DNA from 4 places in the Bacillus lumedeiriae genome. Region 2 is predicted to be linked to each of the others. Evidence: riboswitches for the same ligand, from Rfam matches in the RefSeq annotation. Region 2 holds a riboswitch; each other region holds the start of a gene.
The links. Region 2 has a riboswitch for cobalamin ahead of QYG89_RS00155 ((2Fe-2S) ferredoxin domain-containing protein). Riboswitches for the same ligand answer to the same signal wherever they lie in the genome.
Positions count from the first base shown of each region.

Region 1: it holds a riboswitch for cobalamin, as region 2 does, so the genes downstream of both, QYG89_RS15335 (ribonucleoside-diphosphate reductase subunit alpha) here and QYG89_RS00155 ((2Fe-2S) ferredoxin domain-containing protein) in region 2, are expected to answer to the same signal.
Region 3: it holds a riboswitch for cobalamin, as region 2 does, so the genes downstream of both, QYG89_RS15895 (ABC transporter substrate-binding protein) here and QYG89_RS00155 ((2Fe-2S) ferredoxin domain-containing protein) in region 2, are expected to answer to the same signal.
Region 4: it holds a riboswitch for cobalamin, as region 2 does, so the genes downstream of both, QYG89_RS10640 (FecCD family ABC transporter permease) here and QYG89_RS00155 ((2Fe-2S) ferredoxin domain-containing protein) in region 2, are expected to answer to the same signal.

Region 1 covers NZ_JAUIYO010000019.1:19,121-22,799, forward strand. The annotation lists gene QYG89_RS15330 (polysaccharide deacetylase family protein) at 1-692, opposite strand, end outside; cobalamin riboswitch at 952-1,128, shown strand; gene QYG89_RS15335 (ribonucleoside-diphosphate reductase subunit alpha) at 1,335-3,560, shown strand; gene QYG89_RS15340 (ribonucleotide-diphosphate reductase subunit beta) at 3,574-3,679, shown strand, end outside.
Region 2 covers NZ_JAUIYO010000001.1:25,467-29,145, reverse strand. The annotation lists gene QYG89_RS00160 (GHMP family kinase ATP-binding protein) at 1-457, shown strand, start outside; cobalamin riboswitch at 783-974, shown strand; gene QYG89_RS00155 ((2Fe-2S) ferredoxin domain-containing protein) at 1,310-1,690, shown strand; gene cobJ (precorrin-3B C(17)-methyltransferase) at 1,712-3,298, shown strand; gene QYG89_RS00145 (sirohydrochlorin chelatase) at 3,313-3,679, shown strand, end outside.
Region 3 covers NZ_JAUIYO010000021.1:31,047-34,725, reverse strand. The annotation lists gene QYG89_RS15900 (S-layer homology domain-containing protein) at 1-213, shown strand, start outside; gene QYG89_RS15895 (ABC transporter substrate-binding protein) at 381-1,304, opposite strand; cobalamin riboswitch at 1,471-1,666, opposite strand; gene QYG89_RS15890 (DUF4282 domain-containing protein) at 2,043-2,330, shown strand; gene QYG89_RS15885 (hypothetical protein) at 2,464-2,637, opposite strand; gene QYG89_RS15880 (SGNH/GDSL hydrolase family protein) at 2,840-3,679, shown strand, end outside.
Region 4 covers NZ_JAUIYO010000007.1:42,602-46,280, forward strand. The annotation lists gene bioA (adenosylmethionine--8-amino-7-oxononanoate transaminase) at 1-675, shown strand, start outside; gene QYG89_RS10635 (hypothetical protein) at 936-1,109, opposite strand; cobalamin riboswitch at 1,320-1,464, shown strand; gene QYG89_RS10640 (FecCD family ABC transporter permease) at 1,667-2,728, shown strand; gene QYG89_RS10645 (adenosylcobinamide amidohydrolase) at 2,725-3,679, shown strand, end outside.

The sequences.
Region 1 (3,679 bases), on a different contig from region 2:
ATTGTTACACACTTATAACCATTTTTATCTAAGTAAGTTAATATTGTATCCAAGGCTTCTACCGTTTGGGTGCGATTACCGCCAGCATCATGAAGGAGGATAATGTCACCGGATTTTACATTTTTAGTGACATGGCTGCTAATTTTATTTGCAGATGGACGCAGCCAATCTTTAGGGTCTTGATGCCAAGACCACATGACAACTAAGTAATTTTTTTGAACGGCATTACGAATAACTGAGTCATTATATACATCACCAACTGGACGAAAAAGTGACGTCTCCTTTCCTGTAATATTTTTTATAGTTTGAGCGGTTAAGTCCAGTTCAGTTTTTAATTTTTTAGAATTAGTACTTTTATCGTAAATATGATTATATGTGTGATTGCCAACTGCATGATTCTCTTTTACAGTTCTTTTTAAAATATGGGGAAACTTATCAGCATTTTTTCCAGTGACGAAAAAGGTTGCTTTTGCATTATGCTTGGCTAAGATATCAAGGATTTGTGGAGTATACCTGGGATCTGGCCCATCATCGAAAGTGATTGCAACAAGTTTCGTTTGTGCATTCACTTCCCATACAACATGTCCGGACTTTTCAAATTTATCACGGCTGCTTGTATGGGCTTGCGTCCATACAGAAGTGGAAAAATAACTAATCAAAAGAGTACAGACAAAGAAAATAGATCTAATCAAACATAATCCCCCCCTAGATATGAGAAATAATATGAGTTAGTTTATGTATTTTAAAAAATAACAACCCCCTTTGCTTATGGTAAAAAATACATTTGTTCAATGGGAGAAGTATCCTGATTTTGTAAGGAGTCATAAGTAGATTACATTATGTGGAAAGTTCAAAAAAAGAAACCAAACTCTGCTTGCGCAAGAGGATAATCACTGCTATACTAATCCGGACACAACATTTAGTGTTTGCTTTTCATTTAAATCAATATTTAGTGTTAAATAGTAAAGAGGTGCTGTTGCAGCTTAATAGGGAATTCGGTGAAAGACCGAAGCTGTCCCCGCAACTGTAAGTGTAGACGATCGCGGCTGAACCCACTGTCTTACGACGGGAAGGAACGCGAAAGGAAGAAGCACGAGCCAGGAGACCTGCCTTTTTATAGCGTTTGATCTTCTTCGGGAGTTGGGAAGGCAGCGCGAGGAAAACGAAAATCTCTTTCATACAGACATTCTTTTTTATACATTCAGAATCAGTCTGTTCAATTTTTTATTTAAGAGTGCCTTTCTTCGCCCTGATCCCATCTTTCATTTGGAAAGATGGTTTTTTTATGGAAAAAATCACTTTCTAAACTATTTATTTGTTTAGGAGGAATAAACATGATTGAGACAGTACAGAGCATTGCGGAAGAGGTTCTTGAGGAAATTCAATCGGAATTTCCAACTATTGGACTAGCGGACTATCAGAAAAAAGTGAGAGACACGTTGCATACGAGAGAAGAGTGGACAGAAGAACAAACACAACAGCTGCTTCTCCATGCAGCGGTCGAGCGGATCACAAGCGAAGAGCCCAATTGGACATTTATAGCGGCTCGTCTGTATTTAAAACAGCTTTACAAACAAGCCGCCAAAACGCGGGGAGAAGCAGGAAGTGCGTATGGAAACTTTCTAGAGCTTATTCATTTGTTAATCAAAGATGGAGTATATGATTCGCAGTTAATCGCTGCTTATACGGAAGATGAGATCAATGAATTAGGGAAAGTGATCGATCCGGACAAAGATCAATTATTTACATACATCGGAATTGTTACGTTAAGTGAGCGGTATTTAGCTCATACGCTGAACAAACAAACGGCAGAGCTCCCACAGGAAAGATGGCTTATGATTGCGATGACTTTAATGATGAACGAACGCAGGGATCAGCGTTTACAGTACGTCAAAGAAGCGTATTGGGCACTTTCTAATTTATATATGACAACAGCTACTCCAACGCTTGCTAATGCGGGCAAGTCATACGGTCAGCTGTCCAGCTGTTTCATTGATACGGTCGACGACAGTCTGCAGGGCATTTTTGATGCGAATACAGATGCGGCAAACTTAAGCAAAAACGGTGGGGGCCTTGGCATTTATCTAGGGAAAATCCGCAGCCAGGGAAGTGATATTAAAGGGTTTAAAAATGTAAGCTCGGGTGTGATTCCTTGGATGAAGCAGCTAAATAATACAGCCGTGTCGGTTGACCAGCTCGGTCAGCGGCAAGGGGCGATCGCTGTCTACCTGGATATTTGGCATAAGGATATCTTTTCGTTCTTGGAAACTCGATTGAATAACGGAGATGAACGCCGTCGAACACATGATTTATTTACCGGTGTATCGATACCAGACATATTTATGGAAGCAGTAGACAATCGAGGAGACTGGCATTTGTTCGACCCGCATGAAGTCAGAAAAGTCATGGGTTATTCTCTTGAAGATTCATTCGATGAAAAGCAAGGAGAAGGAACGTTTAGAAAGAGATACATGGAATGTGCCTCACATCCGCAACTTAGCAAAAAAACCGTGCCGGCCATCGAGATTATGAAAGCGATCATGATTTCTCAGCTGGAAACTGGTACGCCTTACATGTTTTATCGGGATACGGTCAATCGGGCGAATCCGAATAAGCATGAAGGGATGATTTATGCAAGCAATTTATGTACAGAAATTTGCCAAAATATGAGTCCAACCGTTGTTGTAGAAGAAAAAACGGAAGATGGAAAAATCATCATTACGAAAGATCCCGGCGATTATGTGGTGTGTAATTTATCGTCCATTTCATTAGCCCGGACAGTGATGGATGGTGTACTTGAGCGATTAATTCCGATTCAAGTGAGAATGCTTGATAACGTCATTGATATTAATACGATCCCTGTTTTACAGGCGCAGCTGACGAATCAAAAATATCGGGGCATCGGGCTCGGAACATTTGGATGGCATCATATGCTCGCTTTAAAAGGATTGAGCTGGGAGTCGGAAGAAGCGGTACAGTATTGTGATGAATTATATGAACAAATTGCCTTTTTAACGATTCAGGCAAGCGCGGAGCTGGCGGAGGAAAAAGGAGAATATCCAGTCTTTCGAGGTTCGGACTGGGAGAACGGCGTGTATTTTGAACAGAGAGGATACGGAGGTTCAAAATGGCAGCAGCTGAAAGAAAAAGTAAAACAGTCTGGTATGAGAAACGGCTATTTGCTCGCGGTCGCTCCAAACTCATCTACGGCACTCATTGCCGGTTCAACAGCGGGAATTGATCCTATTTTTCGTAAAGAGTATATGGAAGAGAAGAAGAATTATAAAATACCAGTCACTGCTCCTGATTTATCAGCTCAAACGACTTGGTATTATAAGTCTGTTTATTTCATTGATCAGCATTGGAGCATTCGCCAGAATGCCAAGCGCCAGCGCCACATTGACCAAGCGGTGTCATTTAATTTATATGTGCGCAATGATATTAAAGCAAAAGCATTGCTGGAGCTGCACATCGATGCGTGGCAGTCAGGATTAAAGACAACGTATTACGTGCGGTCAACCGCGTCGGATATAGAGGAATGCGAAAGTTGCCATTCGTAAGGGGGAAAATAGGATGAAACTTGCTAAAAGAAAGATCATTGATCACAGTGCGCCTAACCGTTCAACGGCGATTATTAATGGAAGCAGCTCAAATATTTTAAACTGGGACGATGTCCGCT
Region 2 (3,679 bases):
ACAGACTGGTGAACGGCTGCAATCTTTTCCTGAGGCGCCAGACTTATTCCTTATTGGCTACGACAGCGGCGGTACGGTAAATACAGATGATTGTTATTCATCAAAAAGAGTATACACGCCAAATGAGAAAGCAGAACTGCAGCAGCTATATAACGGGATAAGTACCGCCTTATTGTCAGGGAAAATAGACGACATCATGCTGGCAGCAACGAAAAGTGCCGGGATCAATGAACGCTTTCTACCTAAACCATTCTTTTCGTTGTTTAAGGAAATAGCCAGTCGATTCGAAGCAGGAATCATTATCGGCCACAGCGGCACCGTCATTGGCTTTCTTTTAAGCGGCAATGATCATTTATTGATAAAAAAAGTGCAGGAGATTAAGGGGATCGTTCAACAGATGACAGGATGGAACCCATTTATTATGACTTCTTTTCCAATTGGCGATGCTAATGACTAGTGTGAATTGGCCCCTTTGTTGATTAGAGCGGAAGGTGCCAGACTCCTGAGGAAAAAGCGTGTCCACGGGAAAATCCGCAGGCACGGAGGCGAAAATCAACAGGCGAGTTTAACAAAATCTTTTATTCCAAAATAACTAAGTGAAAAGGCATCATTTTATTTAATTTGAAAAAACCACTTGTCAAATGAGTGATCTTCCTGCTAATCTAATAACGATGTCGAAAAGTTACGAAATTTGGATAATATACATAATATTGATAGGTGTAGATCAGATCTCTTTTAGAGACTTCTAGGCTGATAGAAAGCATTTTCTGACAGCCGGATAATTGAATAATTAAGATGAGAGTGCCCGGGAGAGTCAATCTCCGGGATAATAGGGAAATCGGTGAAAATCCGATGCAGCCCCCGCTACTGTAAACGGTGATGAAATTGTCAATAACCACTGGTGTAACTGCCGGGAAGGGACAAGAGTAAAGCGATCCGTAAGCCAGGAGACCTGCTTTCTTCTTTGAACCATCATTCTTCGGAGGGAGGAACGGGATGGCTGTATGGAGCGGAGCTGGCATGCGCGGCTATTTTGCTTGACTCGATCCAATCATAGCTATGCACACGTATGTGCTTAAGTCCTTAACTTCTTATGAAGTTAAGGACTTTTTTTATTTTTCAGCTATGTTCATGACTACTGTTGATATTGCTGTTTAGTTGATTAGAGCGGAAGGTGCGGGACTCCCTCCGGAAAACGTGTCCACAGGAGACCTTGCAGGCGCGATAGCGGCGGGGAGGCTCCCGAACCGCCCGCAGCGGAAATCAACAGGCGAGTTTAACGAAAACTTTAGAAAAAGGGGCGGATAGTATGGCAACTTGGGATTTAACGGAAATGAATCATCACGTATTGATTTGTAACGGTTCGAGCTGTATGAGAAAAGGCGGGGAAGAAGTAACGCAGGCGATCAGAAATGAAATTAAAAATCGGGAGCTTGATGTCCGTGTTCATACGACAAGAACAAGATGCAATGGCCGCTGTAAAGATGCTTGTGTCGTGATTGTTTATCCAGAAGGTACATGGTATCACGGAGTAGATGAACAATTGGCAAAAGAGATTGTCACTTCACACCTTGAAAAAGGAGAGCGGGTAGAGAAGGCCATTACTTACACGTATGCGGGCCAAGGAATGCAGCTAAAGAATGACCGTGAAGCAGGAGTATCTAAAGAGAAAGAAAAACAAAAGCAGTAAACGTATAAGGAGGCAGTAAAAGTGAATGGAAAACTATTAATTGTCGGCTTCGGTCCGGGAAGTGCCGAACATATTACGGAGCGGGCAAAAGAAGCGCTAAAGGAAAGCGACTGCATTATCGGCTATAAAACATATGTAGAGTTGATTGCTGATTTCATTGAAGGAAAAGAAGTCATCAGCACAGGAATGTCAGAAGAAGTCAGCCGGGCGCAGGCGGCGGTCAAGTTGGCCGAACAAGGAAAAATAGTAGCTGTTATTTCGAGTGGAGATGCCGGCGTGTACGGGATGGCGGGGCTTGTCTACGAAGTACTCGTCGAACAAGGATGGAAAGAAGCGGACGGTGTCAAAGTAGAAATTGTCCCTGGGATTTCAGCGATTAATTCTTGTGCATCTCTCCTTGGGGCGCCGGTGATGCATGACGCGTGCACGATTAGTTTGAGTGATCACTTAACTCCTTGGGATTTAATCGCTAAGCGGATCGAAGCGGCCGGCGCAGCTGATTTCGTGATTGCTTTGTACAATCCGAAAAGCGGGAAGCGGACGAGACAAATTGTGGAAGCGCAGCGTATTTTATTAAAGCACCGCTCACCGGATACGCCGGTCGGTCTTGTCAAAAGTGCCTATCGGGAAAGAGAGCACGTCGTCATCACGAATTTGCAGGAGATGCTCGATCATGAAATCGGCATGCTGACGACAGTCATCATTGGCAATTCAACGACTTTTCTTTATGACAATAAAATGATTACGCCGAGAGGTTATCAGCGCAAGTACACGTTGACGTCAGAAAAGCAGCCGCTAAAGCCTCATGAACGGCTGAAGCCGAAAAATGAGCCGTGGGCGCTGCATGGAGGAAAAGCGGAGCCGACCGCATTATACGAACTCGGTATGAAAGCCCTTCAGATGCTGGATAAAAAGGAACATCAAGTGTCTGAAGATTCACCATTTAAGCAAAAGGCCGAATCTATTTTTGAAGTAGCTGTCAGTCCAGGAGTCGCTAATAAATTATTTTCAGCAGAACAGCTGCTCGTTCTCTCGAAGGCAGCGGGAGAAAAAGGCTCGATTGAATATACACCGCACCATCAAGTGATCTTGCGGGTGCCGACAGAAAATCCCGATCAATTGGTCACAACTTTGCAGGAGGCAGGATTTCTCCTTGCTCCCATTGGTGACGTGGCTACTGTCAAGGCTTGTGACTTTTGTGACGGTGAAAAGAAAGATGCCATTCCATATGCGGAAAGGCTGTATGAAAAGTTCAATGGGCTTGATTTGCCAAAAGAAATGCGCATCGGGTTGAATGGCTGCGGCATGGCTTGCTACGGTGCAGTGAATGATGACATCGGCATCGTCTTTCGCAGAGGGAAATTTGATTTGTTTTTAGGAGCGAAAACGGTTGGAAGAACGGCTCATGCCGGACAGCCTGTCGCTGAAGGTGTAGAACCGGACGCACTGATCCCGCTCCTAGAAAACATTATTGCGGAATACAGGGAAAAAGGACATCCGAACGAACGACTGTTTAAATATTTTAAGCGCGTGAAAAGAATTCAAAACTTTGAGTATCGTGATATAGAGCCAAAAATAAATCTTGAACCTGCACCGTGCGGGGATTAAAGGAGCATATAGAAATGAAAGCTATATTATTTGTCGGTCACGGCAGCCGTGATCCGGAAGGAAATGAACAAATTAGACAATTTATTGACAAGCTGACCCCTGAGCTTGAGACCAACATTATCTATGAAACTTGTTTTTTAGAATTTGAACAACCCAATATTGCTAAAGGGATTGACACGTGTGTAGCAAAAGGGGCCACATCTGTCGCGCTCATTCCACTGATGCTGCTTCCAGCGGGCCATTCCAAGATTCATATTCCACATGAAATCGATGAAGCGAAACAGAAATATCCTCATGTCGCATTTACATACGGCAAACCAATCGGTATTCACTATGAAGCGGTGGAAATTTGTAAAAGCCGCATTTTAGAAACGGGTGAAT
Region 3 (3,679 bases), on a different contig from region 2:
GAGCCGTTTCATCTGACTATTGCAGAAGCGGAAAAGTATTTGATTAGTCAATACGAAAATACCTATAGACATGAAAAGTACCGTGAATACGTTCAAGATATTTATTATGTTGAAACCGACCGCAAGGGAAACTATGAATTCGTGGTTAATACAAATATGGACGATTACTACGTTTCTATCGATCCGGCAACAGCCATAACCCAAGAATTATAATAAGTAGATCTCTTCACCTGTAAGAGTCCTATTGAATAAAAAGAGGGGAAATTTGCTTAATGAGAGCGCTCCTTTTTTACTATTCAAAAAAAGCCAATGAACAAGACCTGACGGCTATGTTCATTGGCTTTTATTATGAGGATTTTTTATTCATTTCTTTTAAAGGATTATTTGAAAAGATCCGGATAGACGGTTTTGGCAGTCAGTTCGACGGCTTCACCGATACGCGGGCCTGGACGAGACATGATCTCGGTATCGAGGGAGTAGATTTTCTCGTTTTTCACCGCATTGATTTGATCCCAGCCGGCACGGGATTTGAATTCTTTCACTGGATCTTCGCTGCCTGGTGTTAAGATGGTATCCGGGTTGCGTTTTACAATTTCTTCTTCAGAGATCTTTACCCAGCCCTTTTGATCAGCAAACACGTTTTCGACACCAGCGTTGTTCAATATTTCTTGCTGGAATGTTTCGGAGCCAGCTGTGAAAATATCAGGAGCAGGGCTGACTTCATAGTATACTCTTTCCTTTTCTTTTACACTAGCGATTTTCTCTTGCACATTAGCGACTTGTTTTTTAATGCCAGAAACGAGTTCGTCGCCTTTTTCCTTCACACCCATGACTGACGCAATTTGTTCGATGTTGCCATACACGTCTTCGAATGTTTGCGCAGAACTAATGACAAACACAGGAATACCTGTGTCTTCCAGTTGTTTAATTCCTTTATCGTCACCGTTTGTGTAAGCAATGACAGCATCGGGATTTAAGGCAATGACTGCTTCAGCGTTGACTGTCATAGTGTCACCTACACGTTTAATCTTTTTCGCTTCTTCCGGGTAGGTATCATACTCAGTTGCGCCGACAATTTTGTCGCCTGCTCCTAAAGCAAAGAGAATTTCTGTATTACTTGGCTGCAAGGAAACAACCGTTTCCGGCACTTTTTTCAACGTGATTTCTTTCCCTCTGTCATCAGTAACTGTATAAGATGTTTCTTCTTTCTTTGTTTCTTTTGTAGATGAAGAGTCATTGCCGCAGGCCGTTAAGAAAATAAGAAAAAGCGAAGCAATCAAGCTGTATAATAACGTTTTCTTCATTGATTATTCCTCCGTCTATAAACATTTATGAACAACCTTTCGTATTTTCCGTGGTGTAAAAAATCCATAAAAAAAACCACCCAAGAACGTTGGCCGGCAGTCGTCATCAATAAATATATGTATAGATGCAAAGTTGCCGTACCATCCTCTTAACTTCCGAAGAGCATAATACGATAGAAAAAAGGCAGGTATCCTGGCTTGTGCATCCATTTACTTTAAGAGCCTTCCCATTTGATATCGTTCGTTTCAAACAGTGGCATTGTTCTTATTTCATCAGCACTTACAGTTGCGGAAACAGCTTCGGATTTACACCGAATTCCCTTTTTGACTGAGCAATCAGTTCCTTTTTTCTGCACGGTTTATTCACTTAGAGAATATTATACCACTTTATAGCCGGCATTTTTTAAGAAAATCAAATTTTTTCTCTTATTATGCTTTTGTGAAGGAGAGGCCATCGATTTGTGCGCTGACTTTTGAATGTTCTGCGCGGCAATCATGATGGTATGCACGGGAATAGGTGAAATGCGCGCGGTATATAAACTTGTGCGCTGCTTATTCAAGTTTGTGCATCTATATTGCGAGTTTCTGCGCACTTATGTCCGTTTTATGCGCGGCACTTACAGAAATGTGCGCGCCGCTGACCATTTTGGGACAACCTTATTGAAAATTTTTCCACATAAATGTCCCATCCCAGAATAACATGTACTGAACGCAGACTTTTGAGGGGAGGGGACGAATGTGGATAGATTCTTGTCGTTCGATAAAATGGTTACACCAACAATTATTAAAATTATTTTCTGGGTTGGGGTCGTGATGTCTGTTCTTTCTGGAATCGGCACGATTGCTGCGGGGATCAGTTCTCCTTATGGCAGCGGATTAGGTGTGATCATGGGGCTGTTAACGCTGGTCATCGGTCCATTATTAGTGCGTGTGTATTGCGAACTTCTTATTATCTTTTTTAAAATGCACGAGTCCTTGAAAAGGATTGAAACACAGCTTTCCAGTCAGCAGCAATCACAAGAGTAAGAGAAGGGATACCGCCATTTTTTATTATTTTATCTTAAATAGGAAAAAGTCCGCTCTAAAAGGTCACGAAAGATGACGCTTTTAGAGCGGCTTTTTTCTTTTGCATGGAATTTGCGTCCAATATAGGCTGCAATCAAGGCATGTTTGAAGAAGCTGAAGAAAAACGAGCCATCCACTCTTCATCAGAAGAATGGATGGCTCGTTTGATCATGAATGATTTATATATGATTTCGGTAAATAATGTATGAAAGTCTATCCTTGTATCGGCCCCGCCTACGCCAAATACGATGATGACCACGCGTGTCATCCAACCTACTTATAGTATATGTGAAAACGCTTACAGTGTGCAATGCTTTTTCTTTTGCAAGTTTCGACAAGGTGCCTGCTCCGACAGAAGGTATCGGAGTAGGAGCTGTTATGGTAAGGTATACATAGTTTATTAGGAAAAAAATTCGGCGGTTACTTTCAATAATATATACGTCCGTTGTTAATAGGTTAGGTGAAGGAGATTGAAAGGGTTATTCGTTAAAATAATACTAGGGTTGTGTATTGTTCTTACTTTGTCCTCGATGTTTGAAAGAAGTTATGCAGAAGGAGCCGGTTTTTCCCGTTCATATGATCAAGCACAATGGTTGAATGGACCATTGTATGAAGCTGCAGAAACCTCGGTTCGTTACAAATATCGTGCTGCCTATATAGCGGCTGGATATTTCCAAGCGGTCAAGCGTGTGATGATGCCGATCGATCATCAAAATGGTTTGATCCTGGCCTTTGGTGACAGCAATACACAGGGAGCCAACTGGCAGGCGAACGGCTATGATGTGAAAGACAAATGGGTGAATAAGCTTGCACAAAGCCAAGCAGTCATCAATGCTGGGATCGGCGGGAATACGACTGAACATGGCCGGATCAGGTTTGAAAAAGACGTGCTCAGTAAGCATCCACAAATCGTGCTCATTATGTTTGGAACGAATGATGCTGCATTGGATGATAATGGTCAGCCGCAAGTATCCAAAGCGCAGTATGAGGAAAATATCAACTATTTCGTTGACACATTGCAAGGGCGCGGGATTGATGTCATTTTGATGACGACCATCCCTGTCATCGAACGCTACTATTATTCTAGAAATGACGGGAATTTGTATAGTCCATACGGCAGTGCCAGAAGATGGCATGATTCTTATAACATGATCGTCAGAAAAATTGCCAAGGAGAAGCACGTTCTTTTAGTCGATCATTACCGAAACATCACCGAACCGATGAGGGGCGTGAATGATCAAAAGTTAATCGACTCTGGACTAATCGACGCATCTGGCACACATTTTACTCCAAAGGGAGCGGCCTTCATT
Region 4 (3,679 bases), on a different contig from region 2:
GGAATGCACATTATGCCGCCTGGCTATTTGAAAGAGCTTGAGCGCTTATGCCAGGAGTTTCATATTTTACTCATTGTCGATGAAGTAGCGACAGGGTTTGGCCGTACGGGGAAAATGTTTGCCGTTGAACATGAAGGAGTCTCTCCGGATATTATGACCGTCGCAAAAGGAATTACCGGTGGATATTTGCCGATTGCTGCTACACTTACTACAGAAGAGATTTACGAGGCTTTTTATGCCGATTTCACAGAAATGAAAACTTTTTTTCATGGTCATTCTTATACAGGCAATCAGCTTGGCTGCGCGGCTGCTTTAGCGAACTTAGCTATTTTTGAAAAAGAGGGGCTTGTTGAACAGGCCGCCCGTAAAGCGGAATATATTCAAACGATATTGGCAGAATTAAAGGAACTGCCTCACGTTGGCGAAATCCGTCAGCTTGGTCTAATGTGCGGCATTGACATTGTGAAAGATAAAGAAACGAACGAGCCTTTTCCGTTTGAAGAAAGGGCTGCTTACCGGGCAACGCTGCGTATGCGGGAACTTGGGATGCTGACGAGACCGCTCGGTGATGTCATTGTATTTATGCCGCCGCTTGCTGCTACTTATGAAGAGCTGACTAAGATGGGTCAAATCATGAAGCAGGCCATCAAAGACATTCAGCTAGTTACTAAATAATTAATGGTATTCTATTATTAAAGAGAAAACAAGAAGGAGCTGTCTTAGACAGCTCCTTTACTTAATACTAAATCCGATGGCTTTCTTCTTTTCTTTAAGAAAGTTGAAACAATAATTTTTCACTAAGTTGATTGGAGTGGAAGGCACGAAGACTCCTGTGGGGGAAAGCGAAGTACCTAGAACGGAAATCAACAGACACGTGTAAAGAACCATACAAGGGATGCCCCTAGCAGTTATACTATTGGGGCACCCTTGTCATGTTATGAGTTGCGATCATGTGTGGAATCGTGATCAGGTAAATCATTGTAGTATTCGGGAATGTTGTCGATCCGAGTTGTATCGGAAGAGTCAAGTGACTGACGGAGGAAGTAGACGAGAGTGGATGCGATAAAAAGCAAGACAAATGCTAGTCCGATGACGGTAAACAGCCCCATGATAGACACTCCTTTCACTTGTGTTTGTTCTATATCTATTCTTTGAAACACGCATGTAAAACGGAATCATTGATTATGCTTCAAAAATTTTAAAACTTTTAGAATATCAATCCATTCATTTAAAAAGACTGGCAAGTGATTTTACTTATCTTCTACTTTAAAATGGCATGGAAGTCACGTTGTTTTCGTGTATAATAAGCTTGATAGGAAACTACATACGTTGAATCAGGTAAAGCTCGAGTGAGAAGAGCTTTTTAAAAGGGCAAGCTGATGAAAATCCAGCGCGGTCCCGCCACTGTAAGTGAAATGATGTCATTTTATAAGCCAGAAAACCTGCCTGATTTAAAACACTGATAACCTGCGCGGATGGGATGGTGTAGAAGCGGCTGCCGGCTCATTGCGCCTGTCTGCCCTTTTTCACTGCATCTCTTCATCGTGTAGAGGTGTTTTTTTAATGCCTATTTTTATCATTCAAAGAGAAGAGAGAAGGAACAAACTGATGAAAAATAAAGGGATGTATAGGATAGACACTTGTTTTGTTAAAGGAGTAGAGAAATTTGCCGAAACCATTTGTTCAGATGTTTTTCAGAAATAAAGTTTCGGCTTATTTATCAGCGTTTGCCTTTTTTACGATCGCTGTATTTGCCGGTATCTCCATTGGGACGATACACGTTCCATTTAAGGATATTGTCTTCCTATTGTCACACCATTTTTTCGGGACACCGCTGTATGGCATTGATTCTTCTATCGATAACATCGTCTGGCAGATCCGGTTTCCAAGAGTCTTGTTAGCCGGCCTTGTTGGTGCCTCTTTAGCGGTGGCAGGAGCTGCCTTTCAAGGGCTCCTGCGTAATCCGCTGGCAGATCCGTACACACTAGGTGTGTCATCTGGTGCTTCTGTTGGTGCGGTCATGGTGCTGTTCTTCGGCATTCAGCTGCCGTGGCTGACCGGCTTTACGCTGCCTATTGTCAGTATTGCAGCTTCCATCGTGACGATTTTTATAGTCGTTTTGTTTGCTCAATCGATTGAACGATCGTTTAAAGTGGAGACGATCATTTTGACAGGAATCATTTTTAGCTCTTTCTTGGGAGCGGTCATTTCTTTAATGATCGCCTTGACAGGTGAAGAGCTGCGGCAAATTATTGGCTGGCTGCTTGGTAGTGTATCGATGCGTGGCTGGGATTACATTGGAATTATTCTCCCGTTTTTTCTGGGAGGGACGCTGCTGTTAATCATTCATGCGCCCGAATTGAATGCGATGTCGTTTGGAGAAGAGAAAGCCCAGCATTTAGGAGTGAATGTCCGTCGGAAAAAATTGACAGTGCTGTTAGCCGGCTCGGTATTGACAGGGGCAGCTGTTGCTGTCTCCGGAACGATTGGCTTTGTTGGCCTCGTCATTCCTCATTTCATCCGTCTCATCTGGGGACCTGATCATCGCCATTTGCTGCCGTTGTCACTGTTAACGGGTGCCGGCTTTTTAATTTTGGCTGATCTTGTATCCAGGATCATTATCTCGCCGGCAGAACTGCCGATTGGGGTGATCACATCTGTTATCGGTGCACCAGTATTTGCCGTTATTTTACTTCGTAAACAAAGGAAAGGAAGAAGAGCAGCATGATTCAAGCAGAACAACTCACCGGCGGCTATAATGGCAAAATGATTGTTCACGAACTATCTTTTTCTGTGGGGGCGGGAGAGCTTTTTGGCATATTAGGACCAAATGGAAGCGGGAAGACGACGCTATTTAAAATGATGAGCGGCATCATCCCTACAAGCCGCGGGACACTATGGATTAACGGGAAAAAACTGCCGGATTACACGCCGAAAGAACTGGCAAAACGTCTCGCTGTCCTTCCACAAATGACCTCACAATCTTTTTCCTATACAGTGAAAGAAACGGTCTCCTTAGGGCGCTATGCTCATCAAAGCGGCTTCTTCCCAGTATGGAGAGCAGAAGACGAGCGGGCTGTGAGGCAGGCGATGGAACAAACAGGAACGCTGCAGTTTTCAGATGCTTCTCTTGAAGAACTGTCAGGCGGTGAGCGTCAGCGTGTTTTTCTCGCGCAAGCGCTCGCTCAGCAGCCAGAAATCCTGCTTTTAGATGAACCGACAAATCACCTGGACTTATCTTTTCAAAAAGAATTGCTTGATTTGTTAAAGAAAATGACGAAAGAAACGGGTTTAACGGTGATTTCGATCTTTCATGATTTAAATCTCGCTTCTCTTTATTGTGACAGATTGCTGCTCATGAAAGACGGAAAGATGCGCAGCCTTGGCAATCCAAGTGAAGTGTTAAAGGAGGAGCCGATTCAACAAGTGTATCAAACAGAGATCCATCAGCGTCCTCATCCAGAAGTGCCGAAGCCGCAAATGAGTATTCTCCCTGAGAAAACGAGGGAAGAGGACGAGGAAATAAAGATTGACCGCATGCATCTGAGGGAAACTGCGGAATTTATTGCACTTGATGCTCCCGCTCTATTAAAAACATTGTCAGCAGGCGTGGTTGGAGCGGGCTGGGGATGGCACCGCAGCTTCGTGAACCGCCATGTCGATAAAAATTACTGGCATG